One region of the Microbacterium sp. Leaf161 genome, then DNA from elsewhere that is predicted to be linked to it. Evidence: riboswitches for the same ligand, from Rfam matches in the RefSeq annotation. Region 1 holds a riboswitch; the other holds the start of a gene.

Region 1 (9,611 bases):
TCGCCGGCTGGTACGTAAACCTCGAGAACGCGCACCTGCGCACCGACCGCGACACCTACTCGTCGGACCACATCCTCGATGTCGAGATCGAGCCGGACGGCCGGGTGCATCTGAAGGATGAGGATGAGCTGATCGCGGCCGTCGAGCAGGGCCGTCTCACATCCGAGCAGGCGGCGCAGATCGAGCGGCACGCCGACGCGGCGATCGCGTCGTACCGCGACGGTGACTGGCCGTTCGCCGCGGACTGGCGCGATTGGCGGCCGGATCCCTCCTGGACCGTCCCGGAGCTCACGGGGCTGTCAGACCTCCGTCCGCGGTGAACCCGGCATCCGCCGTGAGCGGAAGACACTTCCCCTCGCACGGCGGAGATGGTGGCATGGGTCCATGACTGACGCTCTGATTCTCGGCGGGACCGGCTGGCTGTCCGGTCGGATCGCCAGACGCATGCTGGTGAACGGGGCGGCGGTGATGTGCCTCGCGCGAGGAGGTCGACCGTCCCCGGAGGGTGCGAGCCTGGTTCTGGCCGATCGTGACGACGCCGACGCCTATGACGCCGTCCGCGGTCGCGATTGGGATCACGTGATCGACGTCTCCTCGAATGCGGCGCACGTGGCGGCGGCGGTCGAGGCGCTCGGGGATCGAGCCGCCCGCTGGACGTACGTCTCGTCGGTGTCTGCATACTCCGATGATGAGACGGTCGGGGCGGATGAGTCCGCGCCGTTGCATCAGCCGGCCGGCGCCGGCGATGAGTACGAGTACGGCGCGCAGAAGGTCGCCGCCGAGAACGCGGTTCGCACGCTCGGCGACCGAACGCTGATCGTGCGCCCGGGGCTGATCGTCGGGAAGGGCGACCCGAGCGACCGCTTCGGATACTGGGCTGCGGCGTTCCTGCGCGCTCACGACGAACCCGTGCTGCTGCCCCGTGCAGACGGGCGCGACGTGCAGGTGATCGATGTCGATGACCTGTCGGAGTTCATCAGCACGACGACCGCGACCGGAGTGATCAACGCGACCGGCGACCGGCACCCGATGGCCGAGGTCATCGAGGCGGTGCGCAGGCACGTGGGTCACCGAGGAGACACCGTCACGGCCACCGACGACTGGCTCGTGGCGAATGAGGTGGAGTACTGGGCGGGCAAGCGATCGCTGCCGCTGTGGCTCCCGAGCGACATGACCGGATTCATGACGAGGTCGAACGCGCGTTACCGTGCGGCCGGGGGAGAGCTGCGCCCGCTCGACGAGACCATCGCCGCGGTGGTCGAAGACGAGCAGGAACGCGGTGTCGATCGCGAGCGGCGGGCAGGTCTGACCCGGACAGACGAACTCGCGCTGATCCAGCTCCTGCGCTGACGGCGCGCTCGCTAGACTGCGAGCAGTGACACGGGGTGCCGCATCCGCGGCTGAGAACAGACCCGTCGAACCTGATCTAGTTCGTACTAGCGAAGGGATGTCGCATTGAGCGATCGTCTGCGTCCTGAATCCGAATCGACCCTGGCTGCCACGGCCGGAGAGCTCCTGTCCGAGCTGCGCGAGAGTCCACCTCTGACCCACTGCATCACCAACAGCGTCGTCACGGGGTTCACCGCCAACGTGCTGCTCGCCCTCGGCGCGGCACCGGCGATGGTCGACATCGTCGACGAAGCAGGAATGTTCGCCGGGGTGGCGTCCGGCGTCCTGATCAACCTCGGAACGCCGACCCCCGAGCAGCGGGCGGCGAGCCTCGAAGCCGCGGCCGGTGCCGTCGCCGCGGGCGCTCCGTGGGTGCTGGATCCCGTCGCGATCGGCGCACTCCCGGTGCGCACAGCCCTCGCCCACGAGCTGATCGCCTCGCGCCCCACGGCGATCAGGGGGAACGCATCCGAGATCCTCGCGCTCGCCGGACTCAGCGCAGGCGGCCGGGGTGTGGACGCGACAGACACGACAGACGATGCGGCAGAGGCAGCGCTCTCACTCGCCGCGCGTCATGGCTCTGTGGTCGCGGTGTCTGGACCGGTCGACCTGGTGACCGATGGCGTCCGTCTGCTGCGCATCGCGAACGGTCACGAGCTGCTCACCCGGGTCACCGGCGGCGGGTGCGCGCTGGGCGCGGTCATGGCCGCGTTCCTCGGCGCGGCGCGCTCGACCTCTGCCGATCCGCTCACGGCGGTGGCGTCGGCGAGCCTCGTCTACACGATCGCCGCCGAGAGGGCCGCGGTGCACGCCTCGGGCCCCGGCACCTTCGCTGTCGCTCTGCTCGACGCGCTCGCCGCCGTGCAGCCGGCTGACCTGGTGGCCTCCGCGCGCGTTCAGGAGAGCGCGCTGTGATCGCCGACCTCTCGCTCTACCTCGTCACGGATCCGGGCCTCTGCGGTGAGCGGGGTGTCGTCGAGACCGTGCGCCTCGCTGTCGACGGGGGAGTGCGCATCGTGCAGCTGCGCGACAAGATCGCGACGGATGCCGAGACCGCCGATCAGCTGGTCGAGCTGTCGCGCGTGATCGCCGGCCGTGCGATCCTCCTGGTGAACGACCGGGTCGATGCGGCGCTCGTCGCTCGCGCTCGGGGAGCTCGCGTCGACGGCGTGCATCTCGGTCAGGGCGATGCGTCGGTACTGCGGGCGCGCGAGCGACTGGGTGCCGAGGCGATCATCGGGTTGACGGCGAACACACCCGACCACTTCGAGACGGTGGCGGCTCTGCCCGCGGGCGTGGTCGACTACCTCGGCGTCGGTGTGATCCGCCCCACCGACACCAAGCCCGACCATCCGCCGGTTTTGGGCATCGACGGCTTCCGGTCGCTCATCGAGACGTCCGCCGTGCCCTGCGTGGCCATCGGCGGCGTGGACATCGATGACACAGAGCGACTCCGCGACGCGGGCGCGGCCGGCCTCGCGGTGGTCTCGGCCATCTGCGCCGCGGTCGATCCGAAGCAGACGGCGCAGAGTTTCCTCCGGCGGTGGCGAGCGTCAGGCACGCCGCGGGTGCTCAGCATCGCGGGCAGCGATCCATCGGGCGGCGCGGGAATCCAAGCCGACCTCAAGTCCATCGCCGCGAACGGCGGGTACGGCATGGCGGCTCTGACCGCACTCACCGCTCAGAACACCGTGGGCGTGCGGGCGGTGCATGTGCCGCCCGCGGAGTTCCTGCGGGAGCAGCTCGATGCGATCTCAGACGACATCGTCATCGATGCGGTGAAGATCGGCATGCTGGCGAATGCCGACGTGATCCGTGCGGTCTCCGACTGGCTCGATGCCATGCGGCCGCCGATCATCGTGCTCGACCCGGTGATGGTCGCGACCAGTGGCGACCGGCTTCTCGACCGGGAGGCCGAGGTCGCGCTGCGCGGACTCCTCGAGCGCGCGCATGTCGTGACGCCCAACCTCGCCGAGCTCGCCGCGCTGGCCGACCATCCGATCGACGGGTGGGATGACGCGCTCGCGGCGGCAGCTGCGCTCTCCGACCGTGTGGGCGCGGCGGTGCTCGTGAAGGGAGGGCATCTCGACGGCGACGACGTTCCCGACGCGGTGATCGACGCTGCCGACGGAGTGAGTCGGGGGTATCCGGGCGCGCGCATCGCGACCCGCAACACGCATGGCACCGGGTGCTCCCTCTCGTCCGCCCTCGCCACCCGCCTCGCCAGGGGCGAGTCCCTCACCGACGCGGTCGCCTCGGCCCGTTCGTGGCTGCGTGAGTCTCTGACGGAGAGCGATGCGCTCCACGTCGGACGAGGACACGGGCCGATCAACCACTTCGGCGGCCTCTGGCGACGTGGCGGACTCGAGACCACCCCCGACCGGGCGCACATCCGCGATCAGTGGTGGGAGCGGATCGCGCACCTGCGGGCAGATATCGACGAGCTGCCCTTCGTCGGCGCTCTCGCCGACGGGACACTCGACCGCGAGTGGTTCCTGTTCTACCTTCGCCAGGACGCGCTCTACCTCCGGGAGTACGCGAGGGTCCTCGCCGAGGCGTCTCGGCTCGCACCGACACCGCACGAGCAGGCGTTCTGGGCGGAGTCGGCGCACGGGGCGATCGCCGGAGAACTCGAACTCCACGCGTCGTGGCTGACCCCCGGTGCGGGCGTGGAGGCGGAGACTTTCGCCGCTGATCCGGCCCCCGCGACCGTCGCGTACCTCGACCATCTGCGATCCGTCGCCTTCGGCGCAGACTACGCAGAGCTCATCGCCGCCCTGCTTCCCTGCTTCTGGCTCTACACCGATCTCGGGACGCGTCTGCACGCGGGGGCGTTCGGCGAGTACGCACGCGATCCGCAGCATCCCTATGCGTCGTGGCTCGCGACCTACGCCGATCCGGCCTTCGAGGCGGCGACAGAGCAGGCGGTGGGCTACGTGATGGACGCGGCGGCGCAGTCGGATGCCCCGCGGCGTCGACGGATGCTCCGAGCGTTCGAGGTCTCGAGCGCCCACGAGCTCGCGTTCTTCGCGGCGCCAGCGCTCCACGTGCCTGCTGGATGACGGACCGGATTTGCGCATGCCGCGACGAGCGCGCTATCGTCGCGACATGCCTTCGGCCGCCACCGCAACTCTGACGCTCGCTCCGAGCGCCATCGCGGTGCGCCGACGCCGCAGCGGCCGCCGACTCTAGGCGACCCTGCGCTTCTGCCTGCGTACGCACGGCGGTCGAGTGCCGGTGTCGCCGCCCCGGTTCCCGACACTGCACCCCGCGTTCGCCGAGGGGTCCGACCGTTAAGGTAGAAGCATGACGTACTCCGTCGCCGTCTCCGGCGCATCCGGCTACGCGGGCGGCGAGATCCTGCGCCTCCTCGCGTCTCATCCCGACATCGAGATCCGCACCGTGACGGCTCACTCGAACGCCGGTCAGCCGCTCGTGCAGCATCAGCCGCACCTGCGGTCTCTCGCTCACCTCACTCTGCAGGACACCACACCCGAGACGCTCGCAGGTCACGACATCGTGTTCCTCGCTCTGCCGCACGGTCAGTCGGGTCAGTACACGGACGCGCTCGGCGACACCCCGCTGGTGATCGACGCCGGGGCCGACCATCGCCTCACCTCGCAGGCGTCCTGGGATGCGTTCTACGGCGGCGACTTCCACGAACCCTGGGCCTACGGGGTCCCCGAGCTGCTCGTCGACGGCATCAAGCAGCGCGAGACGCTGCGCGATGCGAAGCGGATCGCCGCCCCCGGATGCAACGCATCCACGGTGAGTCTGAGTCTCGCTCCCGGCGTCGCAGCGGGAGTGATCGACGCGGGAGACATCGTCTCGGTGCTCGCCGTCGGCCCCTCGGGTGCGGGGAAGAGCCTCAAGACCAATCTGCTCGCCAGTGAGATCCTCGGCAGCGCCAATCCCTATGCGGTCGGCGGCACCCACCGGCACATCCCCGAGATCCGCCAGGCGCTCGCCGCGGCATCCGGTGCTGCCGCCGACGGCATCCGCATCTCCTTCACCCCTGTGCTCGTTCCGATGTCGCGGGGAATCCTCGCCACTTCGACCGCGCCGATCGCCGGTGACGTCAGTAACGCGGAGATCCGCGCCGCCTGGGAGGACGCCTACGGTGACGAGACGTTCGTGCAGCTGCTGCCCGAGGGGCAGTTCCCGCGCACGGCCGATGTCCTCGGCGCGAACACCGCACTCATCGGCCTCGCGATCGACCGTGCTGCGAACCGCGTGACGGTGGTCGCCGCGGTCGACAACCTCGTCAAGGGCACCGCAGGCGCTGCCATCCAGTCCATGAACCTCGCGTTGGGACTTCCCGAGTCCCGCGCCCTCTCAGTGAACGGAGTCGCACCGTGAGCGTCACCGCCCCCGCAGGATTCGAGGCGGCCGGAGTCGCCGCCGGCCTCAAGTCGACCGGCAAGCCCGATGTCGCAGTGGTCGTCAACCGCGGCCCGCGCAAGGTCGGCGCCGCCGTGTTCACGAGCAACCGCGCCAAGGCCAACCCGATCATCTGGTCGCAGCAGGCCGTCGCCGATCGCGTGGTCGAGGCCGTCGTGCTCAACTCGGGCGGAGCGAACTGCTTCACCGGCAGCTTCGGTTTCCAGACGACGCACCAGACCGCCGAGAAAGCGGCGGAGCTGCTCGGCGTCAGCGCCGGCGACGTCCTCGTCTGCTCGACGGGTCTCATCGGGGTCGGAGACGAGGTCTTCCGCGGCAAGGTGCTCGCGGGCACCGAACAGGCGATCGCCGAGCTGTCGGCCGACGGCGGCGACGTCGCGGCGGAGGCCATCATGACCACCGACAGCGTCTCGAAGACCGCTGTCGTGAGCCGGGACGGCTGGACGATCGGCGGCATGGCGAAGGGCGCGGGCATGCTCGCCCCGGGCCTCGCGACGATGCTCGTCGTCATCACAACGGATGCCGTGCTCGAACCTCTCGAGGCCGACGCGGCGCTGCGATTCGCGACCGGCACGACGTTCGACCGCCTCGACTCCGACGGCTGCATGTCGACCAACGACCAGGTCACGCTGCTCGCCAACGGTGCCTCCGGGGTGACCCCCGACCTCAAGCACTTCTCGGCTGCCCTCGCCGAGCTCTGCCTGGAACTCGCGGTCAAGCTGCAGGGCGATGCCGAGGGCGCGAGTCACGACATCACCATCGAGGTGCGGCACGCCGCCAGCGAGGGGGAGGCCGTCGAGGTCGGCCGCTCGGTCGCCCGCAACAACCTCTTCAAGGCCGCGATCTTCGGCAACGACCCCAACTGGGGTCGGGTGCTCGCCGCGATCGGCACGACCAACGCGCAGTTCGACCCGTACGACGTCGACGTCTGGATGAACGGCGTCCGCGTGTGCAGCGAGGGCGGCCCCGACCGTCCGCGCGAAGAGGTCGACCTCACCCCTCGCGCCACGCACCTCGTGATCGACCTCAAAGTCGGCGAGGCCACTGCGACGATCCTCACCAACGACCTGACCCACGACTACGTGCACGAGAACAGCGCCTACGCCTCATGACCGACATCCAGGACACCACGCCTGACGTCGCCGCCGTCAAGGCCGCGACGCTCATCGAGTCGCTCCCGTGGCTGAAGAAGTTCCGCGACCAGATCGTCGTCGTGAAGTACGGCGGCAATGCGATGGTCTCGGACGAGCTGCAGGAGGCGTTCGCGCAGGACATCGCGTATCTGAGGTACGTCGGCGTGCTGCCGGTGGTCGTGCATGGCGGTGGGCCCCAGATCTCCGACATGCTGCAGCGCCTCGAGATCCCGAGCGAGTTCAAGGGCGGCTACCGGGTCACCAACACCGAAGCGATCAGCGTGGTACGCATGGTGCTCACCGGCCAGGTGAACCCGCAGCTCGTGTCGAAGATCAATTCGCACGGCCCGATCGCCACCGGGCTCAGCGGTGAAGATGCGGGGCTGTTCGGCGGGCGTCGTCGAGGTGTCGTGATCGACGGCGAGGAGATCGACCTCGGCCGTGTCGGCGATGTGGTGGAGGTCGACCCGACGCCCGTGCTCGACCACCTCGCGGCCGGACGCGTTCCCGTGGTCTCGAGCATCGCCCCCGACCTCGATCACCCGGGCCAATCGCTGAACGTGAACGCGGATGCCGCGGCTGCCGCGCTCGCCGTGGCTCTCAAGGCGCGCAAGCTCGTCATCCTCACGGATGTCCCCGGACTGTACGCCGACTGGCCCAACCGCGACTCTCTCGTGTCGCACCTCACGTCGGAGGCTCTCATCGAGATGCTGCCGACCCTCGAGTCGGGCATGATCCCGAAGATGAAGGCCTGCCTGGACGCGATCGAGGGCGGCGTCGACGCCGCCGCGATCATCGACGGACGCGTGCCGCACTCGGTGCTCGTCGAACTCTTCACCAGCAAGGGAATCGGAACAGAAGTGGTCATGGGAAGCGCAGGAGTGAAGGCATGAGCAACTGGCAGGATGACGCAGCGAGCGATCTGGTCCTCAACGCAGGCCCCCGACTGGCGATGCTCACCCGTGGGGAGGGGTCGTACCTCTGGGACTCCGAGGGCAAGCGCCACCTCGATTTCCTCGCCGGCATCGCGGTGACCTCGCTCGGGCACGCGCATCCGGTGTTCGTCGAGGCCGTATCGACGCAGGCCGCGACCCTCGCGCATGTGTCGAATTACTTCGCGACCCCGTCGCAGCTCGCGCTCGCCGCACGGTTGAAGCGCCTGGCCGGTGCCGGGATCGACGGGCGCGTGTTCTTCTCGAACTCCGGCGCCGAGGCGAACGAGGCCGCGTTCAAGCTCGCCCGCCTGCACGGCGGAACGGAGAAGCCGCGGATCATCGCACTCGAGAACGGATTCCACGGCCGCACCATGGGATCCCTCGCGCTCACGGCGAAAGCGGCGATGCGTGCGCCCTTCGAGCCGATGCCCGGCGGAGTCGAGCACATCCCGGCGACGATCGAGGCACTCGAGACCGCGATCGACGACCGTGTCGCCGCCGTGATCGTCGAGCCGATCCAGGGCGAGGCCGGCGTGGTCGAGCTTCCTGAGGGGTACCTCCAGGCGGCTCGGTCGCTCACCCTGAAGCACGGCGCGCTGCTCATCGTCGACGAGATCCAGACCGGCGCGGGGCGCACGGGTGCCTGGTTCGGCTTCAGCCACGAAGGCATCACGCCTGACGCCATCACACTCGCGAAGGGCATCGGCGGCGGCTTCCCGATCGGTGCTCTCGTCACCTATGGTGCGGCGAGCTCGCTCTTCACGCCCGGCTCGCACGGCTCCACGTTCGGCGGCAACCCGCTGGCGACGGCCGTCGCCGACGCGGTGCTCACCGAGATCGAGAGCGCAGGCCTCGTCGACAACGCCGCGCGCCGTGGCGAAGAGATCCGCGAGATCATCGCCGACATCGACTCGCCTCTCGTCACGGGAGTGCGTGGCCGAGGACTCCTGATCGGGGTCGCTCTGGGCGCCCCCGTCGCGAACGACGTGGTCGCGGCTGCACAGGAGCGCGGTCTCATCGTGAACGCCGCCAACCCCGAGACCGTGCGCATCGCGCCCGCCCTCACCATCGGAGACGCCGAACTCGCCGAGTTCCGCGAGCTCTTCGCCGCGTCGCTCTCCGACGTCCAGACATCCCTCGCCGAATCCGGAAAGGCCCTCGCATGACCCGCCACCTGCTGCGTGACGACGATCTGACCCCCGCTGAGCAGGCGGAGATCCTCGATCTCGCCATCGAGCTGAAGAAGGACCGCTGGGCGAACAAGGCCCTCGAGGGCCCTCAGACGGTCGCGGTGATCTTCGACAAGTCGTCGACGCGCACCCGCGTCTCGTTCGCGGTCGGCATCGCCGACCTCGGCGGGTCGCCGTTGATCATCTCGACCGCCAGCAGTCAGCTGGGCGGCAAGGAGACCCCCTCCGACACCGCGCGCGTGCTCGAGCGGCAGGTCGCGGCGATCGTCTGGCGCACGTACGCGCAGGCGGGGCTCGAGGAGATGGCCGCCGGCACGACCGTGCCCGTCGTCAACGCGCTCTCGGACGACTTCCACCCGTGCCAGCTGCTCGCCGACCTGCTCACGATCCGCGAGCACAAGGGCGATCTGAAGGGGCTCACCCTGACGTTCTTCGGCGACGGTCAGAGCAACATGGCGCACTCGTACGCGTTGGCCGGGGTGACCGCGGGAATGCATGTGCGCATCGCCTCGCCCGCCGACTACGCGCCGCGCGCGGACGTCGTCGAGGCGGCCGACCGCCGC
Region 2 (9,611 bases), 900 kb from region 1:
CCTGCCCGAAGGTGGGTTCGTCGAGCACCAGCATCCGCGGCCGGGTGGCGAGGGCCGCGGCGACCGTGAGCCGCCGCTTCTCCCCGCCGGACAACGTGTACGGGTTGGCTCCGGAGAGCGAGGTGAGCCGCAGTCGTTCGAGGAGGTCGTCGACACGAGCGGTGATCTCGGGCTCGGAGAGTTTCAGAGCCCGGGGGCCGACCGATAGCTCGTCGCGCACGGTCTTCGCGAGCAGCTGGTGCTCGGGAGTCTGCATGACCGATGCGATGCGGGTGAGCAGCGCGCGCGACGACCAGCGGATGGGGTCGGGCTTCTCTCCGGCGGCGAGCGCGGGCAGAGCCGCGACCCGGCCGTCCTCGGCGGGGATGAGCCCTGCGAGCGTGAGTCCGAGCGTCGACTTTCCTGCGCCGTTCGCGCCGGTGACTCCGAGCACCTCGCCCGCGCGAACCTCGACATCGAACGGCCCGGCGACCGCGAGCCCCCGTCGCCGAGCGACCGTGAGGCCGCGCGCTTCGAGGAGGGTCTCCCCCGGCTGGTGCGCCGGCGCGGGCGGAACGGCGGGCGGGTGGCCGGGAACCCACACACCGGATGCCGCGAGCTCTGCCCCTCGCGCGCCGAGCACCTGCTCAGGGCTCCCGTCGGCGAGGACGACCGTGCCCTCCGGCTCGGCGCCGAGCACGATCACCCGCGTGACGAGCGGCAGCCAGACGTCGATGCGATGCTCGATCACCACGAGGGTGGCGCCCGTTGCATCGAGGGCGGCGGCGACGGCATCCCGCACGTCCTGCACTCCCCCGGGGTCGAGGTTCGCGGTCGGCTCGTCGAGCAGGATCGCGCCCGGTCGCATCGCCAGCACGCCGGCGAGCGCGAGACGCTGCTTCTGACCGCCCGACAGCGCGGCCGTCGATCGATCGAGTGCGACATCGAGCTCGACGGCGTCCAGCGCCGCGCGCACCCGCTGCCAGATCTCCTCGCGGGGGACACCGAGGTTCTCGCAGCCGAACGCCACGTCGTCGCCGACCCTGGCGAGGATCGTCTGCGTGTCGGGGTCCTGCAGCACCATGCCGACCCGGCCGCGCGCCTCGGTAGGCGGCACGCCGTCGACGAGCAGCCCTCCGCGCGTCTCGCCCTCGTCCGCCCCTCCGAGCACCCCGCCGAATCCCTGCAGCAGGGTCGACTTGCCCGAGCCCGAAGCCCCCAGCAGCAGCACCCGCTCGCCCGGTTCGATCCGCAGATCCACGTCGCGCACCGCCCACCGCAGTCGAGTCGCGTACCGCCACCCCCAGCCGTGGGCTTCGAGGGTGGCGGGCGTCGTGGGCGAGCTCACACCCGTGCGGTGACCTCGCGGCCGGCGGCGAACCGGCTGAGGGCTCCCGTCGCCGCGAGTCCTCGGGCGATCAGCCACGCGCCGAGTCCGGCGATCACCGCACCCGAGATGGTGGTCGAGACGATGTAGACGGTGGTGAAGAGCGTGTCTGCCCCGGCGTACCAGAGGATGCGGTCGTTGATGCCGCACGCGAGTCCGGCTCCGGCACCCGCCAGCATCGCGACAGGCAGACGCCAGACGCCGTAGAGGAACACGAGGAAGATCAGCTCGGCACCGAGACCCTGCACGAGGCCCGAGACGATGGTCAGCGGACCCCAGGCGTTGCCGACGAGGGCCGAGATGATCGCGGCGACCAGCTCGGTGTAGAGCGCGGCGCCCGGCTTGCGGATGATCAGCGCGCCCAGCACACCGGCGATGAGCCAGGGGCCGGCGAGCAGGCCCTGCACGCCGGGGAGCAGCGGCTTCAGGATGCTGCTGGGCACCTCGTAGCCGACGTTCCAGAGCAGGAAGATCAGCGCGCACGCGACGGCGATGACGCTGGCGACGACGATGTCGACGACCCGCCAGCGCCAGAGCTCAGGGCGACCGAGGCCCTTCGAGGCGCGCGAGACGGCTGCGGATTCCGTGGTGGATCCGGGCGTGGATGTACTCATCAGTGACTCCTCCCTGCGCTGGCATTACCCAGATCAGGTTCGACGGTCGAAGCGCGATTCGCTCCCTCTCAGCCCGGCTCGCCGGACTCCCGTGGTTGTTCTGACGATCTTACCCAGTGACGACACTCACGTCTGCTCTTGTTGCAGCGACACTGATCCCTGCGCGAGTTCGGTACCGTGAGGAGGTGACCGCTCCTGACTCCGCCGAGGCCACCGCCTCCGCCGTTCCTGCGGGCGATGCGTCGACGCCCGATGCGACAGCGCCTCATGCGTCAGCGCCTGCCGGTGCCACGGCTGACTCGTCGGAGCCCGCCGGTTCGCCTGCGGCGCTTCCTGATGCCGACGTCTCGTCGGCCGGCACGACGGATGCGGCACCCAGATCAGATGCGGATGACGACGCACCCGGGCTCATCGCTCTCGAGGCGGCTCTCGAGGCTCCCGAGACGACTCCCCACGCCCAGTGGGCAGAGGGCGCCAGCGGTGGGACGCCCCTGACGTGGGTCGACGCGGTCGAAGTCGCGCGGCACCCGGCGACCGAGGCGCTCGATGACACGCCTCCCGCCGCGAGCGGCGGCGCACTTCTGACCGGAGCCCATCTGCGCCCGGCGATCACCCGCCCCGGCGTGCTGGTCCCGCTCGGCGTTCTCGTCGGATTGCTCGGCACCTATGTCGGGTCGGCCATGCTGTGGCCGTTGCACGAGGTGGCGCCGACCGTGCAGGCAGTGGAGCTCTCCACGGTCGCCGCGCCCACAGCCGCCATCACCTGGCCCACCCAGGGAAGCGCCGCCGTGGGAATCGGCGGCATCGGCACGACGTCGTCATCGCTCGATGCGGCGGCGATCGCGAGCGTCACCAAAGTGGTCTCGAGTCTGATGGTGCTCGATCGGATGCCTCTCGCCGTGGGCGAGCAGGGCCCGGAGTTCTCGTTCACGCGGGCGGACAACCTGGCGTACTGGGACTACCGCCGCTCCGACCAGTCGGCGCTCGACGTGCCCGTGGGCGGCACTCTCACCGAGTTCCAGCTCCTGCAGGGAACGCTGCTCGGTTCGGCGAACAACTACATCGACCGCCTCTCTCAGGAGATCTGGGGCTCCCCCTCGGCGTTCACCGCTGCGGCGGAGGTGTGGCTGCGCGACCGTGGCCTCGACAGCATCACGATCGTGACCCCATCGGGATTCGACGCCCGCAACACGGCCACGCCTGAGTCGCTCGTCGCACTGGCCGAACTGGCGATGCAGAACCCCGTGTTCGCCGGCATCGTCGGCACTCCGTCTGTCGATCTTCCGGGCGCCGGCACAGTGGTGAACACGAACGGGATGCTGGCGGATCCTGGCGTGGTCGGAGTCAAGACCGGCACGCTCGGCGACAGTTGGAACCTGTTGACCGCGAAGGTCATCACGCTCGACGACACGACCGTGCACCTCTATGCGTCGGTTCTCGGGCAGGCCGACGATGAGCAGCGCCTCGCCCAGACCCGTTCGCTGTTCTCGCAGGTCGAGACGGCATTGGAGCAGCAGGCTCCCGCTGTCGCGGCCGGCACCGTCGTCGGCACGGTCACGACGCCGTGGGGCGCGACCGCTGATGTGGTGACGGATGCCGATGCCGACATCGTGCTGTGGAACGGCGCGATGGCCGAGGCCTCGACCGACTTCTCCCTCGGCGACAACCGCGAGTCGGGCGACGAGGTCGGCACCTTGACGAGCTCAGGACCGTTGAACACGGTGACGACGTCGTTGTCGCTCGCCGATGACGTCGATGCCCCGAGCCCGTGGTGGCGCCTGACCCATCCGCTCGAACTCCTCGGCATCACCGAAGCGCAGCGCTGACGACATCAGAATGCCCCGCCCCCGGATGAACGGGAGTCGGGGCATTCTGCTTCTCGGCCGTCGTGCGGATCAGCCCTTCTGGCCCCCGTCGTCCGAGCGTTCGACGACGGACTGTGCCGCAGCGGCTTCGGCGGCAGGAACCTGCGCCCCCACCGAGACCCCGACCTGTGCCGCCGCAGCAGCTTCTTCGGCGTCGCCGCTGACGACGACAGGGGTCGAGCCCGTGAGCGCGTCCTCTGCGTCGATGTCGGTGGCCGCCTGCTCGAACTGCGACTGGTAGAGACGCCAGTACGCACCCTGCGCCGTGATGAGCTCGTCGTGCGTGCCCTTCTCGACGATGTCACCGTGTTCCATCACGAGGATGAGGTCGGCGTCGCGGATCGTCGACAGTCGGTGAGCGATCACGAACGAGGTGCGTCCCTGTCGCAGCGCCGCCATCGCGTGCTGGAGCAGAACCTCGGTGCGGGTGTCGACCGCCGACGTGGCCTCGTCGAGGATCAGGATCGACGGCTGAGCGACGAACGCTCGCGCGATCGTGATCAGCTGGCGCTCACCCGCCGAGACGTTCGATGCGTCCTCGTCGAGCACCGTGTCGTAGCCCTCGGGGAGGGAGCGCACGAAGCGATCGACATACGTCGCCTTCGCCGCCTCGAGAACCTCGTCGTCGGTCGCCGTGGAGCGTCCGTATCTGATGTTCTCGCGGATGCTGCCGGCGAACAGCCACGGATCCTGCAGCACCATGCCGGTGCGTGAGCGCAGCTGCTCACGCGTGACCTCGGAGATGTCCTGACCGTCGAGCAGGATCCGCCCACCGTTCAGTTCGTAGAACCGCATGATCAGGTTGACGAGCGTCGTCTTGCCCGCTCCGGTCGGACCGACGATCGCGACCGTCTGACCGGGCTCGACCCGGAAAGAGAGGTCTCTGATGAGCGGACGCTCGGGCGTGTACGAGAACGCGACGTTCTCGAACTCCACGACGCCCTTGCCGTCGGCGAGCTTCGGAGCATCTGCGGCGTCGGCCTCCTGCTCTTCGGTGTCGAGCAGCTCGAACACCCGCTCGGCGGACGCCGTTCCCGACTGCACGACCGCGGCCATTCCACCGAGCTCCGACAGCGGCTGCGTGAACTGCTGCGAGTACTGGATGAACGCCTGCACGTCGCCGAGACGCAGCTGCCCGCTCGCGACCATGAGACCGCCGAGCACGGCGATGCCCACGTAGGTGAGACTGCCGACGAAGGTCATCGCCGGCATGATGATGCCGGAGAGGAACTGCGCCTTGAAGCTCGCCTGGAACAGCTCCTCGTTCTCGGCCTTGAACTTCTCGAGTGCATCCTGCTCGCGACCGAAGACCTTGACCAGCGCGTGGCCGGAGAAAGCCTCTTCGACGCGGGCGTTCAGGCGACCGACCTTGCGCCACTGGGTGCCGAAGGCCTTCTGTGACCGAGGGCCGATGACCCCGAAGATCACACCCATGAGCGGGAGCGCGATCAGCGCGACGAGAGCGAGCTGCCACGAGATCGAGAACATCAGCACGAGCACGCCGACGACCGTGAGCACGGCCGTGATCGCACCGGACAGCGACTGCTGCATCGTCTGCGTGATGTTATCGATGTCGTTGGTCACACGGGAGATCAGGTCTCCGCGCTGCACCTTGTCGAAGTACGACAGGGGCAGGCGGTTGATCTTCGCCTCGACCGCTTCGCGAAGGCGCCACATGGTGCGGACCATGATGACGTTGATCACGTAGCCCTGCAGCCAGCTGAGGAAGGCGGCGGTGATGTAGATCGCCAGCACGGCGATGATGATCCACCGCAGCGCGTCGAAGTCGACACCGTCACCGACCCTGAAGCTGCCGAGAGCCTCGACCTGGTTGGCGAAGTCGTCCTGCCCGCCCTGGCGGAGCGCGGCGACGACATCGTCCTGCGGGGTGCCGGCGGGGAACCCGGGGAAGTCCCCGTTCGCCTGCGCGAGCTGCACCGAGATGAAGCCCTTGTAGATGAGGTTCGTGGCCTCGCCGAGCACCTTCGGCGCGGCGACCGTCAGCACGACGCCGACGGCGCCGGCGATCGACACGAGGATGAACCACACGGCCGAGGGCTTGAGCAACCCGATCATCCGGCTGAAGCTCTGGCCGAAGTTGTCGGCCTTGCCGGGTGCGACGCTGTCCCAGCCGCCGCCGTCCTGGCGCGCCTTCTCGGCGAGCTCGGCTTCGTACTTCTCTTCTTCGGTCAGTTCGGGTGCGACCGCGGCGGTCGCGGCCGTGGCCTTGGCTGCGCGACCGCGACGGGTCTGAGGTGTGTTCTGCTCGCTCATGCGTCCACCCCCAGCTGCGATTCGACGATCTCTCGGTACGTGGTGCTCGTCTCGAGGAGCTCCTCGTGCGTGCCGACGCCGACCATGGTGCCCCCTTCGAGCACGACGATGCGGTTCGCATCGGTGATGGACGAGACGCGCTGCGCGACCACGATCTTGGTCACGTGCGGCAGCTCACGCCATAGGGCCTGCCTCAATCGCGCGTCGGTGGTGAGGTCGAGAGCCGAGAACGAGTCGTCGAACACCAGGATCTGCGGCTGACGCACGATCGCGCGGGCGATCGCCAGACGCTGACGCTGTCCGCCCGAGACGTTCGTGCCGCCCTGTGTGATGCGCGATTCGAGGCCCTGCGGCATCTCCTCGACGAAGTCGCGGCCCTGTGCGATCTCGAGGGCATGCCAGAGCTCTTCGTCGGTCGCGTCCTCTCTGCCGTAGCGGAGGTTCGACGCCACCGTGCCGGTGAAGAGGAACGGGCGCTGCGGAACGAGACCGATCGTCGCCCACAGCGATTCGACATCCGCCTCGCGGACATCCGTGCCGCCGACGAACACGGCTCCGCCCGAGACGTCGAAGAGTCGCGGGATCAACGACACGAGTGTCGTCTTGCCCGCACCGGTCGACCCCACGATCGCGACGGTCTCGCCGGGCTCTGCAGCGAAGCTGATGCCCTTGAGCACGGGAGAGTCGGCCCCGGGGTAGGTGAACTCGACGTCGTCGAAGGCGACCGAGCCGGGCGTCGGGAACTCGGTGACGCCGTTCGCCGGGCGCTCCATGCTCGACTGCGTGTCGAGGACCTCGCCGATGCGCTCGGCCGAGACCGCGGCGCGCGGGATCATGATCGCCATGAAGCTGGCCATGATGACGCCGCCCATGATCTGACCGATGTACTGCATGAACGCGAAGATCGTGCCGACCTGCACCGTGCCGCTGTTGACCTCGATGCCGCCGAACCACACGACTGCCACGATCGTGACGTTGAGGATCAGCATGAACAGCGGGAACAGCAGCACGAACAGCGAGCCGACCTTGCGGCCGACCACCATGATGTCGGTGTTGGCTCCGCGGAAGCGCTCTTCTTCGATGTTCTCCCGGACGAAGGCCCGCACGACGCGCACGCCGGTGAGCTGCTCGCGCAGCACGCGGTTCACGGTGTCGAGCTTGCCCTGGTAGCTGCGGAACAGCGGCACCATGCGGCTGACGACGAGCCCGGCGACGATCAGCAGCAGCGGCACGGACACGGCGATGAGCCAGCTCAGACCGATGTTCGTCTGCACGGCGAAGATGATGCCGCCGATCGCGAGCAGCGGCGCGGTGACGAGCATGGTGGCGCCCATCATCGCGAGCATCTGCACCTGCTGCACGTCGTTCGTGTTGCGCGTGATGAGGGAGCCGGCACCGAACTGCGACACCTCGCGCTCGGAGAATCCGCTGACCTTGGCGAAGACGTCGGCGCGGATGTCGCGCCCCGCGCCCATGGACGCGCGGGCGGCGAAGTAGGTGGCGATGACCGAGGCGATGATCTGCCCGAGCGAGACGGCGAGCATGAAGAGCCCGGTGCGCCAGATGTAATCGGTGTCCGACTGGGCGACGCCCTTGTTGATGATGTCTTCGTTCAGGCGCGGGAGGTAGAGGGTGGCGAGCGCGCTGGCGAACTGGAACACCAGGACGGCCGCGAGCAGCCATTTATAGCGGGCGAGATAACGGAGGAGGATTTTTCCCAGCACAGGCGGACTTTCTAGGAAGGATGAATCGGCGGATCTCCCGACGGGCGGACGCAGGCCGACGATCGCGCACAAGCAAGAGTGGCATGAACTTCGGACATTCGTATCCCCCGATGGGCGGACCTTCGCTGACAGCGAACCATTTAGCCCGCGGCCAGCGGTTTATGCACCGCGGCGAACAACCGCAGATATATCGAAATACCTCAGAAGAGCGAGCGTTCGGGCACGAAATCCCGAGCCTCAGCACCGGCATCCGACGGGAGCTCGGCGATGGTCGCCGGGTTCCACTTCGGATTGCGGTCCTTGTCGACGACCTGCGCACGGATGCCCTCGACGAGATCGGGATGCCGCGTCACGAACCACATCACACGGCGGTACTCGCCCTCGAGAGCGGCGCGCAGGTTCGGGAGTCGACGTGCCTCCCTGACGGCGTCGAGGGTGACGGCGAGTCCGGTCGGCGCCAGGCTCTCGAGCAGGTCCGCGGTCGTCGCGGCATCCGCAGCCTCCTCGGCGCGGAGCCGCGACACGATCTCCGCGATCGTGTCGGACGAGAACGCGCGGTCGATCCAATCGCGTGACGCCGGGAGCGCAGACGGCTCAGGAGTCTCGTCGAACAGCAGCACGATCTCGGCCGGCCCGGTCGGGTCGGCACGATAGGCCAGCGCCTCGCGCAGCGCATCGAGCCGATCGGACGGCACGAAGTGGTCGGCGAAGCCGAGCAGCACCGCATCCGCTCCGTTCATCGTCGAGCCCGTGAGTCCGAAGTACTCCCCGAATCGCCCTGGCATCCGCCCCAGCAGCCACGTGCCGCCGACGTCAGGGGTGAATCCGATGCGCGTCTCGGGCATCGCCAGCTGGGAACGCTCGGTGACGATGCGGATGGCCGCGTGACCCGAGAGGCCGACGCCGCCGCCCATCGTGATGCCGTCGGCGATGGAGACGATGGGCTTCGGGTACTCGGCGATCATCGCGTTCAACGCGTACTCGGCGCGGAAGAACTCGGCGGTCTCTTCAGTGCGTCCGGCCACGATCTGCCCATGCAGTGCGCGAACGTCTCCCCCGGCGCACATGCCTCGCTCGCCCGCGCCGTCGATGACGACGATCTGCACATCGGTGTCGTCGCGCCAACGCTCGAGGGCCTCGGTCAGCTGCTGGATCATCCCGGGGTCGAGCGCGTTGATCGCTTCCGGCCGGTTCAGGGTCAGCCTGCCGAGGGCCCCTTCGGTGCGGACGAGGACCCGGGAAGCAGCGCTGGATTCGGTCACGGGTGCCAGGCTACCCGGTTGACGGACCCTTGCATCCGGCCGCGTTCGTAGGGTAAATGCACGATCCTGCGGCTTTTCCGGCAGGATAGACAGAACTGCCCACTGCAACGAGAGGTCGCAGATGCCCGACGGACAGGTGCTCGAGTTCACGCACGTCACGAAGCGCTTCAACGACGTGACGGCGGTGTCCGACTTCTCCGCGCGAGTCGAGCCCGGTGTCGTGACCGCTTTCCTCGGCCCGAACGGCGCCGGCAAGACCACCACCCTGCGCATCCTCCTCGGCCAGGTGCGCGCCACGAGCGGCACCGCCACGATCGGCGGAGTCTCGCATGCAGAGCTGCGTCACCCGCTGCGCACGATCGGTTCCGTCCTGGAGGAGACCGCGTATCGCCCTCGCCGCTCGGCCTCACGCCAGCTGACGATCGCTGCCAAAGCCAACGGCATCCCGCTCTCGCGTGTCGACGAGGTCCTCTCGCTGGTCGGTCTCGAGCACGAGGCCGAAGGTC

Evidence for each region. A riboswitch is a leader RNA that binds a small molecule or an ion and turns the genes downstream of it on or off. The one in region 1 is predicted to bind thiamine pyrophosphate.
Region 2: linked by a shared signal. The riboswitch ahead of ASF87_RS04520 (ECF transporter S component) and the one ahead of thiM (hydroxyethylthiazole kinase) in region 1 are both predicted to bind thiamine pyrophosphate.

The regions. Positions count from the first base shown of each region.
Region 1 covers NZ_LMOW01000001.1:8,081-17,691, reverse strand. Annotated here, with positions in the region: gene ASF87_RS00080 (DUF402 domain-containing protein) at 1-320, shown strand, start outside; gene ASF87_RS00075 (NAD-dependent epimerase/dehydratase family protein) at 385-1,350, shown strand; TPP riboswitch at 1,372-1,465, shown strand; gene thiM (hydroxyethylthiazole kinase) at 1,456-2,304, shown strand; gene ASF87_RS00065 (bifunctional hydroxymethylpyrimidine kinase/phosphomethylpyrimidine kinase) at 2,301-4,451, shown strand; gene argC (N-acetyl-gamma-glutamyl-phosphate reductase) at 4,696-5,748, shown strand; gene argJ (bifunctional glutamate N-acetyltransferase/amino-acid acetyltransferase ArgJ) at 5,745-6,902, shown strand; gene argB (acetylglutamate kinase) at 6,899-7,816, shown strand; gene ASF87_RS00045 (acetylornithine transaminase) at 7,813-9,024, shown strand; gene argF (ornithine carbamoyltransferase) at 9,021-9,611, shown strand, end outside.
Region 2 covers NZ_LMOW01000001.1:909,713-919,323, forward strand. Annotated here, with positions in the region: gene ASF87_RS04515 (ATP-binding cassette domain-containing protein) at 1-1,327, opposite strand, end outside; gene ASF87_RS04520 (ECF transporter S component) at 1,324-1,980, opposite strand; TPP riboswitch at 1,974-2,083, opposite strand; gene ASF87_RS04525 (D-alanyl-D-alanine carboxypeptidase family protein) at 2,166-3,806, shown strand; gene ASF87_RS04530 (ABC transporter ATP-binding protein) at 3,876-6,119, opposite strand; gene ASF87_RS04535 (ABC transporter ATP-binding protein) at 6,116-7,843, opposite strand; gene ASF87_RS04540 (enoyl-CoA hydratase/isomerase family protein) at 8,044-9,105, opposite strand; gene ASF87_RS17875 (ATP-binding cassette domain-containing protein) at 9,227-9,611, shown strand, end outside.